DNA from 4 places in the Staphylococcus coagulans genome. Region 1 is predicted to be linked to each of the others. Evidence: predicted binding sites of a transcription regulator. Region 1 holds the regulator's gene; each other region holds the start of a gene.

Region 1 (6,023 bases):
AAATCATTAATGACAGCTTCATCTGTCATTTGTAAATCAATCGCTGCAATCTTGTCTTCTAACTCAGAAATTTGGCTTTCGTCACTTTCAATCTGGCGCTCTATTTTACGCTTTTCACGACGAAGCGTCTTTTGATCTTGATAAGTCGTTGGCTGAGTACTTGAATCTACTTCTAACGTCGCTTGATTTTGTTGGTTATCATATGCAGCAAGTGCTTGTTGTTGCTCTAACTTTTCCAAATAGTATTGATAATCCCCTAAATAAAGCGTGCCACCTTTTTCGTTTAAATCAAAAATTCGATTCGCCAATTGGTTGATAAAATAGCGGTCATGCGAAACAAAAATGAGTGTCCCTTGGAAATGTTTTAAAGCTTGCTCTAACATCTCTTTAGAATCAATGTCTAAGTGGTTTGTCGGTTCGTCTAATATGAGCACATTGTTACGTTCTAACATGAGTAATGCCAATTGCAAGCGTGCTTTTTCACCGCCTGATAAATCATTGATGACTTTTAATACGTCATCTTGCGTAAATAAAAAGCGTCCTAAAACGGCACGCACATCTTTTTCAGGCATTTGACGATATTGGTCCCACACAAAATTCAAAATAGTTTTGTTTGAACGAAATTCTGCTTGTTTTTGATCATAGTAGCCAATTTTAAGATTTGCACCATCAATCACTTGCCCCGATAAAGGTGGAAGGCGTTTGGCTAAAGTTTTAATTAAAGTAGATTTACCTATCCCATTAGGACCGATAATACCGATATGATCCCCTTTGTTGATTTCAAATTGTATGGGTTGCGTAATAGGGGAGACATATCCAATCGTTAAATCTTGAATGTGCATGACATCATTTCCAGTATTGCGATCAAAATCAAATTGAATGTTCGCACTTCTAGCGTCTAACATCGGCTTTTCAAGGCGTTCCATTTTTTCTAAAACTTTTCTACGGCTTTTAGCCATACCACTCGTGGAAGCACGTGTAATGTTTTTTTCCACAAAAGTTTCAAGACGTTTAATTTCATTTTGTTGTCTTTCATATTCAGCTAAACGCTTTTGATAATATTGATCTCTTAATTCGATAAATTTAGCGTAATTTCCGACATAATGTTTAACTTCACCTAATGAAACATCGTAAATTTGAGTTACGATTTTATCTAAAAAGAATCGGTCGTGTGAAATAATAACGATAGCGCCTTTGAAATATTTTAAATAATCTTCTAGCCATTCTGTTGTGGCCATATCTAAATGGTTCGTCGGCTCATCTAAAAGAAGGAGATCAGGTTCGCTTAATAACATTTGTGCTAATGACAGACGTGTTTTTTGTCCGCCGCTAAAATCATTAATCGGACGATGATAATCTGCTTCACTAAAATCCAGTCCATTTAAAACAGTTTTAATTTTACTTTCATATTGATAGCCTTCAAGCTGTTCAAATTCATTTGAGAGCTTTTCATATTGATCAATATGCGTTTTATATTCTACTGACTCATACATATCCGCATGAGCTGCAAGCCAATCGGTTTCAACTTTCATACGCTCTGAGATGGATTGAACATGCGCAAACGGTTTGGCCATTTCTTCGAAGACTGTGTTTTGGGTATTTAATGTCATTTGTTGTGTCAAATAGCCTAATTTCAAGCCTTTGATTTTAGAGATATGGCCGGAATCATAGTTTTCAACACCAGCGATGATTTTCATCAATGTTGATTTACCCGCACCGTTACGTCCTACAATGCCAATTCGTTCGCCGGTTTTTACTTCAAAGTTGACGTCTTCAAAAATCTCTTCACCATCAAACGATTTGGTGACGTGACTTAATTGCATTAAAATCATATGGCATGCTCCTTTCATTCTTAATTATTGTACAATAAACGCAATATGTATCAAGCACTTAATGTTTTCATAACCATAAAATTAAGTTATAATTATTATCACATACTATGTATATGAGTGCACGCATAAGAAAGACTACGGAGGACTTTAAAATGGGAAAAGAAAGCAATAAAATTCCTAGAGCGACCTTAAAACGTCTCCCTTTATATTACCGATTTGTCAATATTTTAAAGGCTAAAGGTGAAGATCGTGTGAATTCAAAAGCGATAAGTGAAGGCTTAAATATAGATTCTGCAACAATTCGCCGAGATTTTTCATATTTTGGAGAGCTTGGGAAAAAAGGTTATGGTTACAATATTGATAGTCTATTGGAATTCTTCAAATCTGAGTTAAGCGATTCTGATGAAATCAAAATAGGCATTGTTGGCGTAGGGAATTTAGGTAAGGCACTAATCACTTATAACTTTTCAATTCACGATGATATGACCATTACTGAAGCCTTTGATATCAGTGAGGAAATCATTGGTACACAAGTGGGTGATGTGACGGTAAAATCAATGGACGAGATAAAAAGTACCGTTGAAGCTGAAGCGTTAGAAGTCATTATTATTGCTACACCAGGAAGAGTAGCACAAGAAGTGGCCGATGCACTTGTAGATGCAGGTGTGAAAGGAATACTTAATTTTACACCGAAACGTGTGCACGTACCTCAATCTGTACAAGTACATCAAATTGATTTAGGTGTGGAATTACAATCATTATTATTCTTTATGAAAAATTATAATGGTTAACCTTTTATGAAAATTATCCATACATACAAAAAGATTTGTTTGGATGAACTGTAAATTAAAACATAGCACTATGAAGAGAGTATAAAAGTCTAATGATAATATTAGATTTTATACTCTTTTTTTATTGCGCATAGGTCAGTTCTAAAGCATGTATGTTTAAATATACAAATGTATTCAAATGAACTTGAGAAAAAATATATGTTTTTATATTTATTTTTAAAATGTACTTGAAAAATAAGGTCTTATTTTTTATAATACCTATAATGTTAATCGGATATAGGGGGTAGGAATATTGATTTGGACCGTGATAAGTGGATTGATTGTGGGAAGTTTACTTGGTTTCGTAATGCAACGTACGCGTTTTTGTTTGACGGGTGGCTTTAGAGATATGTATGTTCAAAAAAATAATAAGATGTTTTATGCGTTGCTTATTGCGATTAATATCCAAGCTATTGGCTTATATATATTAACTTCATTGGGTGTTATCACGATAGATAATGGGACATTTCCAATTGTAGGAACGATTGTTGGATCATTTATTTTTGGTATTGGGATTGTACTCGCAGGAGGTTGTGCCACTGGGACATGGTATCGTGCAGGGGAAGGTTTAATTGGCAGTTGGATTGCACTTTTCATGTATGCACTATTTGCAGCAATCTCTAAATATGGCGTTCTGTTACCACTGAAAGATACAATTAATCAACAAACCGTTTATGAAGCGGATATGGCGACATCTACAGGGGTACCAAGTTGGATATGGTTAATCTTATTAACTGGTGTTACGCTATTTTTGGTTATGACCACGTTGAAAAAGCCAAAATCAAAAATCGCTATACCAAAATTAAAACCACGCTATACTGGGGTACGTCACTTTTTATTTGAAAAGCGATTTCATCCTTTTGTTGCAGCGATTGCGATAGGTTTCATTGCACTTATCGCTTGGCCAATGAGTATTTCAACAGGAAGAGAAGGTGGGCTAGGCATTACGACACCATCTGCGAACTTAATCGCCTTTTTAACAACAGGAAATGTTTCTTTCATTGACTGGGGTGTTTTCCTCGTTTTAGGTATTTTTGTAGGATCGTATATTGCAGCACGTGGTTCAAGAGAATTTAAATGGCGTTTACCAGATATTAAAACAATACGTAATAGTGTTATTGGTGGTGCATGTATGGGATTTGGTGCAGCGCTCGCAGGTGGATGCTCAATAGGTAATGGTTTAGTTGCAACTGCTGCATTGTCATGGCAAGGTTGGATAGCTTTAGTGGCTATGATTTTAGGGACATGGTTTATGAGCCATTTCTTATTTGTGAAACCTTTAAAAGCAGCGCGTCAACAACAAACGCATACATCACCACAATCTGTTAATATTTAAAAATGAAACGAAAGGAGCTTCACAATGTTATATGAACTCGGTACAGTGGGCATGGTTTGTCCATTTCCTTTAATTGAAGCACAGAAAAAGATGGAGGAATTAGCACTAGGCGATGAACTGAAAATTGACTTTGACTGTACACAAGCCACAGAGGCTATTCCCAATTGGGCAGCAGAGCAAAACTATCCAGTGACTGAATTTGAACAAATAGATTATGCGTCTTGGACGATTACGGTTCAAAAGGCGTAAATGATAGCACGTTCAATAATAATTGAATAATTTATATGGTATAAAGCAGTTGAGGTATATCTCAGCTGCTTTTTGTACGATATCATATTTTAAAATATTAAGATAAAGCAATATAAAAGAGTCTAAGGTCTTAATTTTAGGACATGCTTAAACATTTTTATGATAAAATAGCTACTGAGATCATATGGAGGAGCTAAGATGGGGACAGCTTACTTTTCCAATGCAAATTAAAATCATGATGCTCAAACGTAGCGTCTTTTTTATTTTTACATAACTCTAACGTGTTTAACGCGTCGTATCATAGTAACAGCAAATCATCAAAATAAGCGCAAGGTTTGGTTTATATGTAACAACAGGTGGCATATATGATCAGCAGTATGAGATAAGGAGGATACATATGGAACAATGGAGTCGCGAAATGCGATATCGTAAATATGAGGAAGTAGATGAAAAGGAAATTTTAGCATTACATGAAAAAGTAAAGTCTTCTCCATATCGTCAAATTTTTCATATTCAACCACCTACAGGATTACTCAGTCATCCGAGTGGTTTAATTTTTTTTAATGGCCAATATTATATCGCACATCAGTGGTTTCCTTTAGGGCCAGTAGATGGCTTAAAATATTGGAGACAACTAACAAGTGATAACTTAGTGACTTTCAAAGATAAAGGTGTGGTTTTACGTCCTGACCAGACATATGACAGTCATGGCATACATAGCGGCAGTGCATTTTCTTATCAGTCGTCGCTTTATTATATGTATACTGCAAGCCATAGAGATGAGAATTGGGAGCTTAAAAGTAGCCAAGTTATTGCTAAGGTACAAGACGATGGAGCAGTAGAAAAATTATCTCCGCCGGCAATTAGTACGCCACCTGAAGGCTATACACAGCAGTTTGGAGATCCGAAAGTATTTAAAAAAGGGGAACAATTATATGCTGTGATTGGTGCACAGCGTGAAGATTTAACAGGTTGTCTTCTCATGTATGTCGCAGATCAACCAGAAGGACCTTGGCATTTTAAAGGTGAAATAAAAACGCAATTACAGAGTTTTGGACATATGTGGACTTCACCAGACTATTTTCAAATTCATGGAAAAGATATTTTCCTATTCTGCTCTGAAGGTGTGGAATCTGATCAATATCAAAATACGTATTTAAGTGGCTATATCGTAGGGACATTAGATTTTGAAACACTCGTATTCGAACATGGTGAATTTCAAGAATTAGATGCAGGTTTTGATTTTTATGCACCGCAAACGATAGAGGATGAAGCGGGGAGACGCGTTTTAATAGGATGGATGGGTATACCTGATGTAGAGTACCCAACAGATGCCGATGGTTGGACACACTGTCTAACACTTCCTCGAACATTGACTATTGAAAATCAAATATTGAAACAAAAACCACATATGCATTTGAGAAAGTTGCGCAGTAACGAAGAATCAGCGCTAGGCTACGCTAATAAATTTATTAAACAGCTCCATCCCTATGAAGGGGTCCAGTATGAACTAGTCGTTGATATTTTAGAAAACGAATCTTCTGCTTTTGAATTACAGTTACGTGCTTCTAGTCATGAATCGACTGTCATTCGTTATGAGACAGCAACGAAAGAAGTCATACTTGAGCGTTTTGATAGTGGCGCACTGCCATTTCCGGTAGAAGGGACATCAAGAAGTACACGTTTAAACTCAGAGTTAAAACAATTGCGTATTTTTGTAGATACATCGAGTATCGAAATCTTTTGCAACGAAGGCGAACGTGTGTTAACTTCACG
Region 2 (6,023 bases), 320 kb from region 1:
AGGACTAGAATGTGCAAGAGGTCTCGTTGATCAAGGGATGGATGTTACAGTTGTTCATTTAGCTGAGTGGCTCATGGAGGTTCAGTTAGATCGCAAAGCTGGTGAACTTCTTAAAAAAGATTTAGAAAAACAAGGTATTAAATTTGAACTTCAAGCCAATACGCAAGAAATCTTAGGCGAGAAAAATGTAGAAGGCATCCGATTATCTGATGGTCGTGTATTAGATGCCGATATGGTTGTAATGGCTGTCGGCATTCGACCTGTCACAAAAGAAGCACGTGCAGCAGGCTTAGAAATTGGACGTGGTATCATTGTCGATGACTTTATGAAAACGAGTGATCCTAACATTTATGCGGTAGGTGAATGTGCTGAGCACCGCTCAAAAGTGTATGGTTTAGTTGCCCCATTGTATGAACAAGGCAAAATTTTAGCGGATCATATAACAGGTCGTCCAACTGAAGGCTATCAAGGTTCAACGACTTTCACTTCTTTAAAAGTTTCGGGTTGTGATCTTTTTAGTGCAGGTCAAATTACTGAAAACGATGAAGTCCATGGTATTGAGACGTTTAATGGTGTCGATAATATTTATAAAAAAGTCTTCGTTAAAGATAAAGCGATTGTCGGCGCAGTGCTTTATGGAGACACAGAAGAAGGTAATCGCTTCTACAATATGATGAAAAAAGGCGAAACCATTGATGATTATACATTAGTGTCCATCTTGCATAAAGCGGGTGAAGTTGACGCTATTAGTGTGGCAGAAATGGATGACGATGAGACAATTTGTGGTTGTAACGGGGTCTCTAAAGGTACAATTGTCAACGCAATTACAGAACAAGGTTTAACGTCAGTTGCCGATGTCACACGCGTGACAAAGGCCGGTAATTCTTGCGGTAAGTGTAAAGGACAAATTGCAGAATTACTTGAATATACACTTGGTGATGACTTTGAAGCAAGTGCACCAACTGGTATTTGTGGCTGTACAGATTTATCAAGAGATCAAATTGTGACACAAATTCGCGCAAAAGGATTAAAAACGTCAAAAGAAGTGCGTCATGTATTAGACTTTAAAGATAAAGGCGGTTGTCCAAAATGTCGACCTGCACTGAACTATTATTTAAACATGGTCTATCCGGAAAATCATGAAGATGAAATTGCATCACGCTTTGCCAATGAACGCTATCATGCCAATATTCAAAATGATGGTACATTCTCTGTGATTCCTCAAATGCGTGGCGGTGTGACAGATGCAGATCAATTGATTCGTCTCGGTGAAGTAGCAAAAAAATATGATGTACCTCTCGTTAAAGTGACAGGTTCACAACGGATTGGTTTATATGGTGTGAAAAAAGAAGAATTACCAAAAGTATGGGAAGATTTAGACATGCGCTCAGCTTCTGCATACGGTAAGAAAACACGTTCTGTTAAAAGTTGTGTAGGTAAAGAATTCTGTCGATTTGGCACACAATATACAACAAAATTAGGTATACGTTTAGAAAAAACATTCGAATATATTGATACACCACATAAATTTAAAATGGGTGTCTCTGGATGCCCAAGAAGTTGTGTAGAATCAGGCGTCAAAGATTTCGGTGTAATCGGTGTTGAAAATGGCTTCCAAATTTACGTAGGGGGTAATGGTGGTACAACTGTGGAAATCGCTGAACATTTAACTACGGTTGAAACAGAAGATGAAGTGATTAAACTTTGTGGCGCTTATATGCAGTATTATCGTGAAACAGCAATTTATGCTGAGCGTACAGCGCCATGGTTAAGACGTATAGGCTTTGATCAAGTCAAATCGGTTGTCTTGGATCCTGAAAAACAAGAAGCACTCTATGAACGTATTATGGAAGCAAAAGCGGCCGTTTCCAAAGAACCATGGAATGAGATTGTTCAAGATGAAATGAAACAGAAAATATTTGAAGTTGAGAAGGTGTGAGGCATATGTTAAAGGAAAAAGTTAAAGTTGCTAAAGTTTCAGAATTAGAGCCTTTAATTGGTAAAAAAGTCATTGTCGGAGATTTAGAGATAGGCTTGTTTCTAACTGAAGCGGGTGAAATTAAAGCTATTCATAACGTTTGTCCTCATAAACAAGGTCCTTTATCAGAAGGAACAGTGAGCGGAGACTATGTCTTTTGTCCATTACATGATCAGAAAATTGATTTGAATACCGGTGAAGTTCAAGCGCCTGATGAAGGATGTGTCGCGACCTATCCTGTTGAAATTGTAGATGGAGATATTTACGTATGTCTGCCTTAAACGCGTCTCAACCTAAAGTCTATCTTATTGGCGCAGGGCCAGGACATCCCTGTTTACTAACTAAAAAAGCAGAGCGTTGCCTCCAAAAAGCAGATGTCATTTTATATGATCAGTTAGTTCACCCATTTTTACTTCATTTGTCTTCACCAGAGACAGAATGGATTCACGTAGGTAAGACGCCTTATACGAAATATATTAAGCAAGAGCGTATTAATCAGTTACTCGTCGAAAAGGCACAAACTGCGCAAACCATTGTACGACTCAAAGGAGGCGATCCTGCTATATTTGGGCGGGTCGCTGAAGAAGTCGAAACGTTACGTGCGTACCATATTGATTATGAGATTGTTCCGGGGATTACGGCTGCGAGTGCTGCAGTGAGTCAACTAGGAAGAGGATTAACAGAACGAAATGTATCGACAAATATTACTTTTACGACGGGCCACTTTAAAAACAACGAAGAAAATGAAATTGATATGACGACTTTAGAACATGGTGGTACGTTAGCCATTTATATGGGGATTAAACGTTTACCTCGATTAATGCATGATATTAAAAATAAAATGGGAATCGATTTTCCAGTAGCGATTGTCTTTAATGCCACCCATCCTAACCAACGCGTGATAAGTGGAACGGTGAATACAATTGTAGAACAAGTTGAAATGTTGCCTGAACGCCTAGGACCAGGTGTTACCATTGTGGGGCAGGTCGTAAGGGATGTGCAAACAGTCATCGCGAACACCTCAAGAAACTACGAAACAGTGTTAATTAGAGGTGAACGAATGGAAGCGATAGAGCGCGCTTTTGATTACTTTGAAGCGGGACATCAAGTCGTGGTTGATGATCGTCACTATTCAGATTTACATGCTTCTCAAATTGGAAAAATTACCCAACTTATTCAAGATACGACTTTTACACAGGTCGTTGATTTATAAGAGATTTTAGCATTTCGTTAATTAAGTTGCGCTAAGATGATTTTTAATAAAAAATTGTCTCAGCGCTTCTTTTTTATGATAAAACTTCGCATTAATATGACTTTGCATGCGCTCAAAATCCAAATTACCTTCACCAAGTTTTTCTTGAATTCAGTCAAATTTAGTTGAGAATTTAACCGCTAAGCAAGCGATTTAGAACCACGTATTAGGTATGTAAAAGCATAGGGATTCCACTTGATGAAATAGGTAAATCCCTAATAGGATACGCTTGTGAATAAATGTACAATATGGGTAATGACTGAAGTCTATGTGTAAGAGGAGGATGACAATGGCTAGATTTGGACTGAATTTTTTTAAGCCTACTGAAAAATTTAACGGGAATTGGTCGGTATTAGAACACAAAAGTCGTGAATGGGAAAAAATGTATCGAGAAAGATGGAGTCATGACAAAGTAGTCCGTACAACGCATGGTGTGAATTGTACAGGTTCATGCTCATGGAAAGTCTTTGTGAAAAATGGTGTGATTACTTGGGAAAACCAACAAATTGACTATCCAAGTTGCGGACCAGATATGCCAGAATTTGAACCACGAGGTTGTCCACGCGGTGCTTCATTCTCCTGGTATGAATATAGTCCACTCCGTGTAAAGTATCCTTATGTTCGAGGAAAATTATGGGAATTATGGACAGAAGCGTTGGAAACATACCAAGATCCAATTAAAGCATGGGCTTCAATTGTAGAAGACGAAGAAAAAGCACGTCTATATAAGTCAGCACGTGGTAAAGGTGGACATGTCCGTGCGAACTGGAAAGACGTGGCGCAACTTATTTCAGCTCAATTGATTTATACAATCAAAAAAGATGGGCCTGACAGAATCGCAGGATTTACGCCAATTCCAGCGATGTCTATGATTAGTTACGCGGCAGGTGCACGTTTTATTTCGTTATTAGGTGGAGAAATGTTAAGTTTCTATGACTGGTATGCGGATTTACCTCCAGCATCACCGCAAATTTGGGGTGAACAGACAGATGTACCAGAGTCGAGCGACTGGTACAACGCGAGCTATATTTTGATGTGGGGTTCAAACGTGCCACTCACTCGGACACCAGATGCACACTTTATGACTGAAGTTCGATATAAAGGGGCTAAAGTAGTTTCTGTTGCGCCTGACTATGCTGAAAATGTAAAGTTTGCTGATAACTGGCTGGCTCCTAATCCGGGGACAGATGCAGCGCTAGCACAAGCAATGACGCATGTTATTTTACAAACTTACTATGAAGATGAACCTTCAGAAATGTTTATCAACTACGCCAAACAATATACAGATATGCCGTTTATGATTCGATTAGATCAAGATGATAAAGGTTACAAAGCGGGACGTTTCCTCCGTTCAAGTGACTTTGGCAGTCAGTCTGAGAATAGTGAATGGAAACCGGTTGTTTTAGATTGTTTGACAGACACGATTCAAGTTCCAAATGGGACTATGGGCCAACGTTGGGAAGATGGCAAACAATGGAACTTAAAATTAGAAAATGAAGCGGGCGCTAAAATTGATCCTGCAATGACAGTTGCAACGGGTGATTTTGAGCATGTCACAATTCAATTCCCATATTTTGATAACGCAGGCAATGGCGTATTTGAGCGTGTGATTCCAGTGCGCAAAGTGACGTTAGCGAACGGTGAAGAAACATACATTGCAACAGTTTATGATTTAATGGCAAGTCAATACGGTGTGAAACGTTTTAATCATGAACTAGAATCAAAAGGTTTTGATGATGCGGCTTCTTTCTATACACCTTCTTGGCAAGAGAAGATTACAGGTGTCAAAGCGAATGTTGTGACACAAGTGGCAAAGGAATTTGCACAAAATGCCATCGATACTGGTGGACGTTCTATGATTATTATGGGCGCAGGGATTAACCATTGGTTTAATTCAGACACCATTTATCGTTCTGTGTTAAACTTAGTCGTTTTATGTGGCTGTCAAGGTGTGAATGGCGGCGGATGGGCCCATTATGTTGGACAAGAAAAGTGTCGTCCGATTGAAGGTTGGAATACGATTGCTTTCGCTAAAGACTGGCAAGGGCCACCACGTTTACAAAATGGAACAAGTTGGTTTTACTTTGCGACAGACCAATGGAAATATGAAGAGTCAGGTGTTGATCGCTTAGCTTCACCACTTGCAGAGAATATCAAATTACAACATCCTGCTGATTATAATGTTTTAGCTGCACGTAATGGCTGGTTGCCTTCTTATCCACAATTTGACCGCAATAGTCTTTTATGGGGAGAAGAAGCACGCGATGCTGGTGAATTTAATAATGAAGCGATTTTAAAACGTGCCATTGAAGATGTGAAATCACGTAAAACAAAATTTGCAGTTGAAAATCCAGATTTACGTAAAAATCATCCGAAGACTTTATTTGTTTGGCGCTCGAATTTGATTTCAAGTTCTGCTAAAGGTCAAGAATACTTTATGAAACATTTACTAGGTGCAAAATCAGCACTAATGGCTGAGCCAAATGAAACGGATCGACCTGAAGAGATTGAGTGGGGAGAAGATACAGTAGGTAAACTTGATCTCCTTGTTTCTTTAGACTTCCGTATGACAGCAACACCTTTATATTCTGACATCGTTTTACCAGCGGCCACTTGGTATGAAAAACATGATATCTCTTCAACAGATATGCATCCTTTCATTCACCCATTCAATCCGGCAATCGATCCATTATGGGAATCACGTTCAGACTGGGATATTTTCAAAACGATTAGCCGAACATTTTCTGAAATGGCTCGCGTTCACCTCACTGGTACTTATAAAGATGTTGTAAC
Region 3 (6,023 bases), 180 kb from region 1:
AAGATAAAACAAAAACTGGATTTAAGTCATTCTTTGGACTCAAATCCAGTTTTTTTATTATATATCGCAACCGTTTATAATAGAATTCAGTAAATCTTTTAAGTTTTGTTCTCGGTTTTCAATTTCGTTACACGCAAAGTTAATCAGTTCTTGTTTATCTTGTTCTTTTTCTTCATTAAAATGAATTATGACTGTTCTCTCATCATCAGATGGTCGTTCTTTTACTAACCATTTCAACTCTACAAGATTGTTGAAAGTTCTTGTCCGTCTGTACGTTTTGACTTTGACATAGTGATCCATATCTTTTAACGTCATTGACCCTTTATCCCAAAGTGTAAGTAAAATCAAAAATTCTTCTTTTGATAAATGATACTTTTCCTCAATCGCTTCAAAAATATATTCAACCTCTTTTTGAAGATTATCTAATAACACAATATCACTTACTTGATAGTTTTTCTTTTTAGCCATGATTAAGCCCCCATTCAATTAGACTGCCTATCATGAATCTTTACCCAAATTATTATAATTCAATCATAATGTATAAAAGTTTGATTTATTGGTAATAAATTAATTTTAAATCTTAAAATACCGACTGACATTTCTAGGTTTGTGGTTAACTTTCTATGATTTCTATCAAACCGAAAATATCATAGATGAATATAAATGTAAATTAAATATGTCATAGCCCAACATGCTTTTAGATGTGCATAAAAAATTTCCCGGTGTCTATGACGTGTTGGATATACAAAATAAGAAAGCACCTCAAAAATCGCTTAAATGATTTTTGGGGTGCTTTCTTTGGAGACTGAGAACTCATGTCCGAGTCTGTCTAATATTTAGTCTTGATTAATCAAAAAGATGTTCTATAGATTGTTGCATATTTTTTAAGATATTAACTGATTTTTCAAATTTTTCTTTTTCTTCTTCATTTAAAGGTGTTTCAACGATGCGTGTTGCACCTTCACCATTAATCACTGTTGGCACACCTGTATACACACCACTATGTCCGTACTCACCTTCTAGGTAGCTTGATACAGTTAAGACTGTATTTTGATTTCTCAATATTGCTTTTGAAATGTGCATTAATCCCATAGCTACACCATAATATGTTGCACCTTTTGCTTTGATAATATCGTATGCAGCATCACGTGTTTGTACGTAAATATCTTCAATTAGATGTGATTTTGAAGGATCCTTTTTCAATTCATCATAAATTGAAACACCTGCAATTGTTGCACTTGACCATACTGGAACTTCAGAATCACCGTGCTCACCAATAATATTCGCATGAACACTGCTTGGCGCTACGTCAAAAGCTTCACTAATTAAATGTTTAAAGCGTGCAGTATCTAAAATTGTGCCTGAACCGATGACTCTATGCTTAGGTAAACCAGAATATCTAAGCGTTACATAAGTTAAAATATCAACAGGATTAGCAGCAATAAGGAAAATACCATCGAAACCACTGTCCATAATGGAAGTGATAATATCTTTATAAATTTTAGCATTTTTCTCTACAAGGTCTAATCGTGTTTCACCGACTTTTTGTGGAGCACCTGCGCAAATCACAATAAGATCAGCGTCACCACAATCGCTATATTCACCTGCTTTAACTTTTACAGGTGATTCAGCATAAGGCGCGCCGTGATTTAAATCAAGTACATCACCAAGTACTTTGTCTTTATTAATGTCGATAATGACTAATTCATCAGCGACGCCTTGACTTACCATTGTAAATGCATAACTCGCGCCAACTGCGCCATTACCAACTAATACGACTTTGTTACTGTTTTTTCCCATTGAAAAACACGCTCCTATTTTGCAAATTTATATTCATCACAATATTTGTGATTCTTTTCACATATAATCTACCATGTTTATCACAATATTTCAATAAAAATTTTTAGTAATGCAAAGAGAAATTATTTTCCATTGTATGTAAAATGTTTAAAATAATTACTTAATACTATTTTCGTCATCGATTAAATATCCTGCTGTAAAAACTTTATTATTTAAAAAGCTAAGGATATAACGCATAACGGCTTCGCGTTCAGGCTCATTATGAATTTCATGCGCTAAACCTTCCCACGCTTTAAAATAAAGTTCATCGTAACTGAGATTATTCACAAATTGATAAGTTACTTTTGTATCTGAAATCACATCTTCTGTACCATACATGACGCACATCGGAATGCGCATGAATTGATCCATATGATCCGCAGTTTCTTTCATTGTTCTGATAACTTCTTTGTACCAATGGTAGCTTACTTTCTTTAACATCATTGCATCATTTAATGTTTCCTCTTGAACTTCAGGATTTCGAGTCAAATCAGTTACTTGAAAACCGAGATCAAATTTTGCACTTTTAGAGACATCACCTATGTTCGCTGTTAAGAAATTTTTACGTGTCTTATTACTATTATGAAAAGCCATTAATGGGGAAATTAAAATCAATCCTTCAATATCAAGTTGCACTTTTTCTAATAGATTGACACAAATGAGTCCACCTAATCCGACCCCAATAATAAATGTAGGAAGATGATACGCTTCTGCAATTTCAATCCACTCAACTACCCGTTCTTGATAGATTTCAAAGCTTTCGATTTGCCCCTTATTCATACGTGACGTTTGTCCTTGCCCAGGTAAATCGCCCATAATCACATGATAACCATTACGCTTTAAATGTGTAATGACATAGGCGTATCTTCCTGTATGTTCTAACATATTATGAACAATAACGATGACGCCTTTAGCTTTACTATCTGTTTCCCATTTCCACATACAACATTACCCTTCCTTTACGTTCTTTTTTTTATTATAGCGTGATTTTATTCGTGTTTGCGAATAAAAAGGAAATCATAAAAACAGGATAGAAATCTACATGAGACGTAAATTTTCTATCCTGTTGATGTGAGTCACTGATGAATATAAAAAAAAGCGCGTGTGACTTTAAATATTTACTATGATGTTGCTCTTTCCATCGTTAAGATAATTTAAAAGTTTTACGTATGAATGGTAAACGTAATAATAAAATTGCTAAAAGTAATTCATAAAAAGTTGGGAAAAATTTTGCGACTAACATTAAGAAAAATTGACCAACCAGTGAGCCATCTCCTTGAGAAACATTAAAATGCGCTATAATGCCAGCATCAATAAGATTTAATCCTATAATTACAACAGCTACTAGCCACATTCGGTGTGTAAGCACCCCCACAATTAATCCAATCAGAACTAAAATAATAAGTTCAAAAACAAAGTACTGTACAAACGTATCTAACTGCGTCCCAAATATATAAAATGCCATATCTCTAAACATGTCATAATCTCCCTTAAAAAGATTTCACTCTTATTTTAACATGCACATACCGATTGAAATTTTAAGATATCGTAAAGTTTCAATTGTGGACTTTACATTACGTTAATATTTGACGCTGTTTACTTTTTAAAGCACATCTTTACAACATATTCACACCTACTTGATAATCGTATGATACGTTTTAGTTGAAAATAAATTTAAATTGAAGGTGTCGTTAATGAAAATCATCGTTAAATGTGTGATTAGTTTATTGTTTTTGCTTATGATGCCCCTCTTTTTAGCACTAGCACAAGAACCGATTGATACTGATTTACAGAAACCACCACTCACCGCTTCACAAAATTTACCATCTTAGCCACAAGAAACAAATAAAAAATTTAAATATTCATAATTCTAAAAGAAAAATACGCGCTAAAATTGTAATTATGCACTATGAAAACGTTTTCTTCCATTATCTGTTCATGATACACTATCATTATGACAATGAACAAAGGATATGGGAGGAATTAAAATGAGCTTAATCAAAAACTTTTTTATTACACTATCAAACAATGCTTATTTAAATTCATTAGCAAAAACTGTAGGACCTTCATTAGGTGCAAATAGAGTTGTTGCTGGTAATACGATAGAAGAGGTTGTCGCTACGATTAAGAAATTAAACGACAAAAATATCGCAGCAACAGTCGATAATCTGGGTGAGTTTGTAAATAATGAGCGAGATGCAATTGCAGCTAAAGAAAATATATTAAAAGTTATGGATGCGATTCACGAAAATCAACTCAACGCGCATATGTCGGTTAAGCTCAGCCAGTTAGGTAGTGAATTTAATCGTGCCTTATGTTTTGAAAACATTGAAGAAATTGTTTCGAAAGCAAATAGCTATGATCATATGCATATTAACATCGATACAGAAAAGTATGATAGCCTTTTCGATATTACACAAACTTTAGATCGATTAAAATCTAATTATTCAAATATTGGAACAGTGATTCAAGCATACTTATTTAAAGCAGATGTACTCATCGATAAATATCCTGAACTCCGCTTACGCCTAGTAAAAGGTGCCTATAAAGAATCACCACATATCGCCTATCAAACTAAGGAAGAAATTGATCAAAATTATATTCGACTTATCGAAAAAAGATTGTTAAATTCTAAAAGTTTCACTTCAATTGCTACTCATGATCACAAAATAATTAACCATGTTAAAAAATTTGTTGAGGACAATCATATTGATAAATCTCAATTCGAATTTCAAATGTTGTATGGATTTAGAAGCGATTTAGCAGAGGCGATTGCAAAGGAAGGATATAATTTTACGATTTATGTCCCTTATGGTGATGATTGGTTTGGTTACTTTATGCGACGATTAGCAGAAAGACCTCAAAACCTAACATTAGCCTTCAAAGAATTTGTTAAACCAAAAGCCCTACTCTCTATAGGGGCAATTGGACTCGCAGTCGGAACATTATTTAAGCTATTAAAAAATAAATAAAATTGTTTGACGCTCATGTCAATTTTAACAAGCCACAACATGCCTTAATCATAGCTGTTGTGGCTTCTATTTATTGATATCACGTTAACAAAACGGTGTGGTCGCCTATATTGATATCGTGTCTTAGCACCACTCCAAATTATCATTTTCAATTATAAAAAATTTGTAATCGCTACGAAATTGAAACACGCGAACTATATTTCATTAAAACTGTTTCAGTAAGTTAGCCATTTCTATTGCGCCTACTGCAACTTCTGCACCTTTGTTACCTGCTTTTGTACCTGCACGTTCAATTGCTTGCTCAATATTTTCAGTTGTTAAAACACCAAATATTACAGGAATACCTGTATCATCTCCCGCTTTAGCTATGCCTTTAGCAGCCTCATTACAAACATAATCATAATGAGATGTTGCACCGCGAATCACGCAGCCAAGCGTAATTACCGCATCATATTTTTGAGTTTGTGCCATTTTTTTGGCCACAATTGGAAGTTCAAATGCCCCCGGTACATAAGCAATATCAATATCGTCAGCTTCGACTTGGTGGCGTTTTAAAGCATCAAGCGCACCTTCAACTAAGCGACCAGTGATAAAATCATTAAAGCGACTTACGACAATTCCTATTTTTAAACCTTTACCTATAAGTTGACCTTCAAATTTCATTTTTTGTACCTCCTATATTTAAATCATATGCCCCATTTGTGTTTTTTTGACATGCATATAATCATGATTGTGTTCATTTTCTTCAGCTATGAGTGGAATTCTCTTACCAATTTGAATACCATAGCGTTTTAATCCATGAAATTTTTCTGGATTATTACTCAATAAATGCACATGATCTACATTAAAGTGTCTTAGCATCTGTGCAGCGATATCGTATTCCCTTAAATCTGGTTCAAAACCTAACGCTTCATTAGCGGAAACCGTATTATAGCCTTGCTCAATCAGTTCATACGCTTTTAATTTATTCATTAAGCCAATGCCTCTACCTTCTTGGGGTAAGTATAAAATCATACCACCATGTTGTTCAATATAGGCCATTGCTGCTTCAAGTTGATCTCCACAATCACAGCGTGCACTATGAAAAATATCTCCTGTAGCACAAGCAGAATGAATACGTACATTCATCGTTGGGTGAATTTCACCCTTAACAATAGCTAAATGTTCGGTACCATCTATATTAGAAGTAAATCCATACATATCAAAAGTACC
Region 4 (6,023 bases), 560 kb from region 1:
AATCAAATCATGGAAGACTTTGCGATCAACCATCAGATGGCTGAACCTGAATATTACTTATAGCGAGGGATTTCCATGAAAAAGATGATATTATTTTTACTCATATGTACCCTCTTAGTCAGTGCTTGTGCACCTCAACAGCAGAGTCAGACATCGACACATACACAAAAGACAATAAAAATTGGCTATTTACCGATTACCCATGCAGCTAATCTAATGATGACCAAAGAGATTAACGAAAAAAATAAGCAGCGCAATTATAAAATTAAGCTCGTCCGCTTTAATAACTGGCCAGACTTAATGGATGCTTTGAACAGCGGACGTATTGATGGCGCTTCTACATTAATCGAATTAGCAATGAAATCAAAGTCGAAATGTGCGCCGATTAAATCTGTCGCGCTCGGTCATCATGAAGGGAATGTCGTTCTCGGTCAAAAAGGACATCATTTACATGATTTTAAATCCAATCGCGATTATTCCTTTGCGATTCCGCATCGATATTCGACACACTATTTATTATTAGAACGGATGAGAGAAAAACTTAATATACAACCGGGTCACTTTCATTATCATGAAATGGCACCTGCTGAAATGCCTGCCGCCTTGAGTGAAAAACGTATATCTGGCTATTCCGTTGCTGAACCTTTTGGCGCAATAGGTGAAAAGTTAGGAAAAGGGCAACTCTTGCAACATGGCGGTGATATTATTCCAGATGCTTACTGTTGCGTACTCGTACTTCAAGAAGATTTGATTCAGCATAATCAAAAAGCTGTGCGCCAATTTATGCGTGATTACAAACAAGCAGGGTACGACATGACGGACACTAAAAAAAGTGTTGATGTGATGGAAAAAAATTATAAGCAAAATCGTAAAATACTTGAACAATCGGCACAATGGACATCTTATGGCGACTTAACAATTAAGGAAAAGGGGTATCGTGACATCGCTAAAAGCGTCTCTGAACATCATCTATTCGAACCCCCTTCTTTTGACAGTTTTGTAGATCCATCATTATACAAGGAGGGTTAGTTCCTATGAGCAATAGTCGGTTATCTCAACGCTTTATACTCCCTTTAATTACTTTTGTACTTTTTCTTTTTATTTGGCAACTTGTCATTTGGATAGGTCACTATCCCCCTATCCTATTACCAAGTCCCTTACAAGTTGGGGCAAGCATTTGGAAATTCATTATAACCGGGGAAATTGGCATCCATCTCAGTATTAGTCTCTACCGCTTCGTCATTGGGTTTATCTTTGCGATTGTGTTGGCAATTCCTATTGGCATTTTATTAGGCCGCAATGATGCATCTTTTCACGCGATTGAACCTTTACTCCAATTAGTAAGGCCCATATCGCCTATTGCGTGGTCCCCTTTTATCGTCCTATGGTTTGGCATTGGAAACTTGCCAGCGATTGTAATTATTTTTATTGCTGCGTTCTTTCCAATTGTCTTTAATACGATTAAAGGCGTACGTACGATTGACCCGCATTATTTAAAAATAGCTAGCAATTTGAACTTAACCGGATGGAAGCTCTATCAAAACATTATTTTTCCAGGCGCATTTAAGTACATGATGACAGGGATACATATCGCTGTTGGAACGAGTTGGATTTTCTTAGTCTCTGGAGAAATGATTGGAGCGCAGTCTGGCTTAGGCTTCTTGATTGTAGATTCACGAAATATGTTGAATTTAGAAGATGTCTTATCGGCTATCTTTTTTATCGGGCTTTTTGGATTTTTAATCGATCGGCTCATTAGTTATTTAGAAAAATTAATGCTCAAGCACTTTGGGGAATCTTAATTTATAGGAGGCGTCACGCATGTCTATCGACACACTGATTGAAAATGAACTAGAACCTTATTTAATTGATATTGATTACGGTGATTACTATGCTAAATCATTCATCCAACAACTTTTCACAGAAGGCCATTTTTCAGAAGACAATCTCATAAAAAATGCACAGTCTATCGAAAAAGTCTCAGAAGCTTGTCTGACTACGGGCTTTTGTTTATGGTGCCAACTGGCCTTTTCTACTTATTTAAAACAAGCAAAACAACCCGCACTCTATCGCGATTTGCAACAGAAAATTTTATCAGGCGAAGTATTGGGGGCTACGGGTTTATCTAATCCGATGAAATCTTTCAATGATCTTGAAAGTTTTAACTTAACACATGTTGATCATGGCGATACAATCGTAGTCAATGGACAACTACCTGCCGTAAGTAATATTGGATCTGACCACTATTTTGGTGCAATTTCTCAACATCAAAATAACGGAGAACTGGTTATGTTTATTATACGTGCCAATACAGCAGGGCTCACGTTAGAAGAAAAATCAAATTTCTTTGGCGTCAATGGTTCTGCTACATATCGCATTACTTTTGATGAAGTCAACGTGACTAAAGACCAAATCATTACTAAAAAGGCCGAACAATTTGCTTCAGCGATACGTCCGCAATTTATTGCACTTCAAATTCCAATTGCACTTGGTGCGATTAAAAGTTCATTGGACTTAATCCGCCAATTTTCAAATGCACAAAACGGTATCAATGCTTATCTAGAATATGACGTTAGAGCTTATGAACAAAGGTATCGTCAGTTACATCAACAATTTTATACCTTACTTGAAAGCCATCAAGACACGTTACAAACACACCTTTTAGAACTCGTTCAACTCAAAAAAGCGCTAGGCTATCTTTTATTAGAAGTCAATCAAGCTTCCATGGTCAATGGTGGCTCTCGTGCTTATTCACCCAAAGCACCACAAGCACGTAAACTCAAAGAAGGCTTTTTCTTTGCCGCACTAACGCCTACATTAAGACATTTAGGCAAACTCGAAACCACGCTACAATCACAATAATACCGCTTCATCAACAATTTGAAGTCAACGGCTTCTTCCTCTATGGATGAATGACCATCACTGACCGGTTTGCGTATGGGATAATGTTCTACTTTACGTAAACCGAGTCATTCTTTTTAAATCACTCTTATCTCTTTATCCTCATAAATGTATGTAGATTAAGAAACATTTTTATCACGAACCCACTTACTGAATTCCAACGGAGACAAAGGCTCAACGACTCTATTTATGTCTATACTGTGACTAATATCTGAAAATAAAGTCTTTTTCTTTTTACAATTTTGTGAACTATGTTATATTTCATGTAAGGGTTTACATTATGTGTAAGGAGCTGTCGTAAATGAAACAATGTACTTGGGAAACGTTCAAAACATTGATACATGATGGCGATGTGATTGGTTTAGCTGCACTCACTGTTTCTAACCTTCCTACAGCTTTACTTTACGGATTAGCAGAGCAGTATGATGAAACAGCTTCACCTGCGCATCTCACTTTTATGTTAGCAAATGACATTAGTACAGGAGGCCATACGATTGATTTAGACCATTTCATTCAACGCAATATGGTCGATCGCATCATCATGAGTATAATGACGGCTTCCCCTTTGACAGCGCAGGCGATTCAATCGAATCAAGTTGAAGCGTATTTTTTACCACAAGGTGTGATTGCCACACATTACCGTCAAACCAATCATCTCACACCAGGTATCATTACTAAAATCGGTCTTCATACACATATTGACCCGCGATATAAAGGCGGTAAAGCTAATGAAAAAACACAAGAATCTTTAGTCTCTTTAATTAATATTGAAGGAGAGGAATTTCTTCATTATCATTTACCAGCCGTTAATATTGCACTCTTAAGAGGCACTTATGCTGATGAAAAAGGCAATATTTATATGGATGAAGAAGCGCATCTTGGTGAAAGTTACAGTGTTGCATTAAATGCCAAAGCCCATCACGGGACAGTCATTGTTCAAGTGAAAGCTATTGTTGATAGTCGTCAACAAAATCCAAATCATGTTTTTATACCAGGTTCTCTCGTTGATTATATTTATGTTGTAGAAGATATCGCCTATCACCGTCAATTGATTCAAACACAATATAGCCCTGCACTATCTGGGCAAATGCGTGTTGAATCTTTGCCGGAGCCCCCCTTACCGTTCAGCATACGAAAATTAATTTTACGTCGGGCGGCTCAATTTTTAACAACAGGCGATACGATTAGCATTGGCTTTGGCATCAATAACGAACTCACGAACCTCCTGCATGAGGAACGTGTGGAACATCTAGTCCAGCCGATTATGGATATTGGCATATTTGGTGGTTTTATCGGAAGTCGTGACTACTACGGTATGAATTTTAACGTTGATGCCCGTATGCGCCACGATTTAACTTGGGATTTTATTTATAACAGTGGTATTTCAATCGCATTTATGAGTTTTGCAGAAGTGGATCAATACGGTCATGTCAATGTCTCATATTTCGGTCATCGAATGAATGGCTGTGGTGGTTTCATCGACATTAGTCAGTCTGTCCAAAAAATTGTTTTCTCTGGCACATTAGTTGCTAGGGGTCAACTGAGCGTGTCAAATCAAGCCTTACATGTTGAACAACAAGGACAGACGCAAAAATTTGTCTCAAACGTATCCAATATTGACTTTAATGCGGATTACGCCAAGTCACTTCAGCAAGAAATCTATTATGTGACGGAACGTGCCGTCTTTCAATTAACTCAAGATGGATTGATGCTAATAGAAGTCGCACCAGGACTAGATATAGAGCGAGATGTCATTGCTCAAATGGGCTTTAGACCGCTCGTTTCCAAAAATCTGAAAACCATCGACACATCCATTTATCATCACGTATGGGGGGCGCTTTTAGATCGCATACAGACAGAAGCATGACGATCAAAAATGAAACAAGGGGGTATATTTATGAATTTCGACTGGATCAAAACACGCGCAGATTTTGATGTTGAAAAACCAGCTGTCATCGATCCATTTAAAGAGACACAATGGACATATCAACAACTCAATATTCGTGCGGATAATATGGCACATTATCTCGAATCACAAGGGATTCAACAAGGAGATGTCATTGGTATATTTGCACCTAATGATGTCGCCATATTGGATTTATTATTTGCCTCATTTAAAATGGGCGCAGTCTTTCTTCCTATCAATTGGCGACTTAATCCTAAAGAAATTGCCGGTGTTGTGTCAGATTCAGGTTTAAAAATTCTTTTTTACGCAGAAAGGCATTTGAGTTCACTTAATGAGATTAATCCTGATTATTTGCATATGGACATAGATTCAGATGCATACAATCAAATAGTTGACCCCTCTCAACATCATGTTTACAAAGCCAAAGCTGTTGAGCCAACAGATCTCGCTACATTGATTTATACAAGTGGTACGACAGGTGTGCCAAAGGGGGTCATGTTTTCATATGAATCGTTCGTCAATAACGGCGCAAATATTGAACTAACTTATAAATTTAACTCCGAGTATTTAACCATTATTTCAACACCTATGTTTCATGTGCTCGGTTTTAACGATACAGTTCTCCCTACTTTAATGTCCGGTGGCACGCTTGTTTTACAACGTTATTTCAATGGCGAGGCGCTCAATGACCTCATCGCACAATATCATCCAGACTTTTTGATTATGATTCCAACCATGTATTACAGTACATTGAACCAAAAAAACTTTAATCCTGACGATTTTAGAGCCATCAAGTTTGTTATTCAAGGCGGCTCGCAACCTTTACCTAGTATTCAACAAGCATTCAAAAAATATGGCATTAACATTATTAATGGCTACGGTTTAACCGAAGCCCCTCTTGTCATGGTCAATACACCTGAAAATGCACGTCATAAACCGATGAGCATTGGTAAATCGGTCATGTTTGTCGACGCAAAAGTGTTGGATGAAGATAAAAACGAAGTGGGCGATGGCGAAATTGGGGAGTTGGCCATTCGCTCTAAAAATGTGACACCTGGGTATTGGGGACAGCCTGAAGAAACGAAAAAATCTTTCCATAATCAGTACTTCTTAACGGGGGATCTCGCTAAAAAAGATGAAGATGGCGATATTTACATTATTGATCGTAAGAAAGAACTCATTATCACTGGTGGCGAAAATGTCTTACCATCAGAAG

Evidence for each region. The regulator Rex, encoded in region 1, represses fermentation and respiration genes when NADH is low (regulators of the CRP and FNR family bind a similar motif). The targets are predictions, from matches to a motif close to TTGTGAAATATTTCACAA.
Region 2: a site for Rex is predicted at 3,460-3,477, ahead of KM149_RS02550 (nitrate reductase subunit alpha). Genes of this name have one in related genera too.
Region 3: a site for Rex is predicted at 1,846-1,863, ahead of KM149_RS05195 (L-lactate dehydrogenase). Genes of this name have one in related genera too.
Region 4: a site for Rex is predicted at 3,144-3,161, ahead of fadX (fatty acid degradation protein FadX). Genes of this name have one in related genera too.

Annotation. Positions count from the first base shown of each region.
Region 1 covers NZ_CP092966.1:911,893-917,915, forward strand. The annotation lists gene KM149_RS04150 (ABC-F family ATP-binding cassette domain-containing protein) at 1-1,832, opposite strand, end outside; gene KM149_RS04155 (redox-sensing transcriptional repressor Rex) at 1,985-2,623, shown strand; gene KM149_RS04160 (YeeE/YedE family protein) at 2,916-3,998, shown strand; gene KM149_RS04165 (sulfurtransferase TusA family protein) at 4,023-4,247, shown strand; gene KM149_RS04170 (sucrose-6-phosphate hydrolase) at 4,645-6,023, shown strand, end outside.
Region 2 covers NZ_CP092966.1:590,648-596,670, forward strand. The annotation lists gene nirB (nitrite reductase large subunit NirB) at 1-1,939, shown strand, start outside; gene nirD (nitrite reductase small subunit NirD) at 1,945-2,259, shown strand; gene cobA (uroporphyrinogen-III C-methyltransferase) at 2,247-3,191, shown strand; gene KM149_RS02550 (nitrate reductase subunit alpha) at 3,520-6,023, shown strand, end outside.
Region 3 covers NZ_CP092966.1:1,090,203-1,096,225, reverse strand. The annotation lists gene mnmM (tRNA 5-(aminomethyl)-2-thiouridylate-methyltransferase MnmM) at 1-7, shown strand, start outside; gene KM149_RS05200 (transcriptional regulator, SarA/Rot family) at 58-468, opposite strand; gene KM149_RS05195 (L-lactate dehydrogenase) at 847-1,800, opposite strand; gene KM149_RS05190 (alpha/beta fold hydrolase) at 1,957-2,781, opposite strand; gene KM149_RS05185 (hypothetical protein) at 2,984-3,316, opposite strand; gene KM149_RS05180 (hypothetical protein) at 3,534-3,671, shown strand; gene KM149_RS05175 (proline dehydrogenase family protein) at 3,828-4,811, shown strand; gene ribH (6,7-dimethyl-8-ribityllumazine synthase) at 5,016-5,474, opposite strand; gene ribB (3,4-dihydroxy-2-butanone-4-phosphate synthase) at 5,493-6,023, opposite strand, start outside.
Region 4 covers NZ_CP092966.1:351,020-357,042, reverse strand. The annotation lists partial or broken gene KM149_RS01525 (ABC transporter ATP-binding protein) at 1-63, shown strand, start outside; gene KM149_RS01520 (ABC transporter substrate-binding protein) at 76-1,029, shown strand; gene KM149_RS01515 (ABC transporter permease) at 1,035-1,802, shown strand; gene KM149_RS01510 (acyl-CoA/acyl-ACP dehydrogenase) at 1,822-2,862, shown strand; gene fadX (fatty acid degradation protein FadX) at 3,203-4,768, shown strand; gene fadD (long-chain-fatty-acid--CoA ligase FadD) at 4,799-6,023, shown strand, end outside.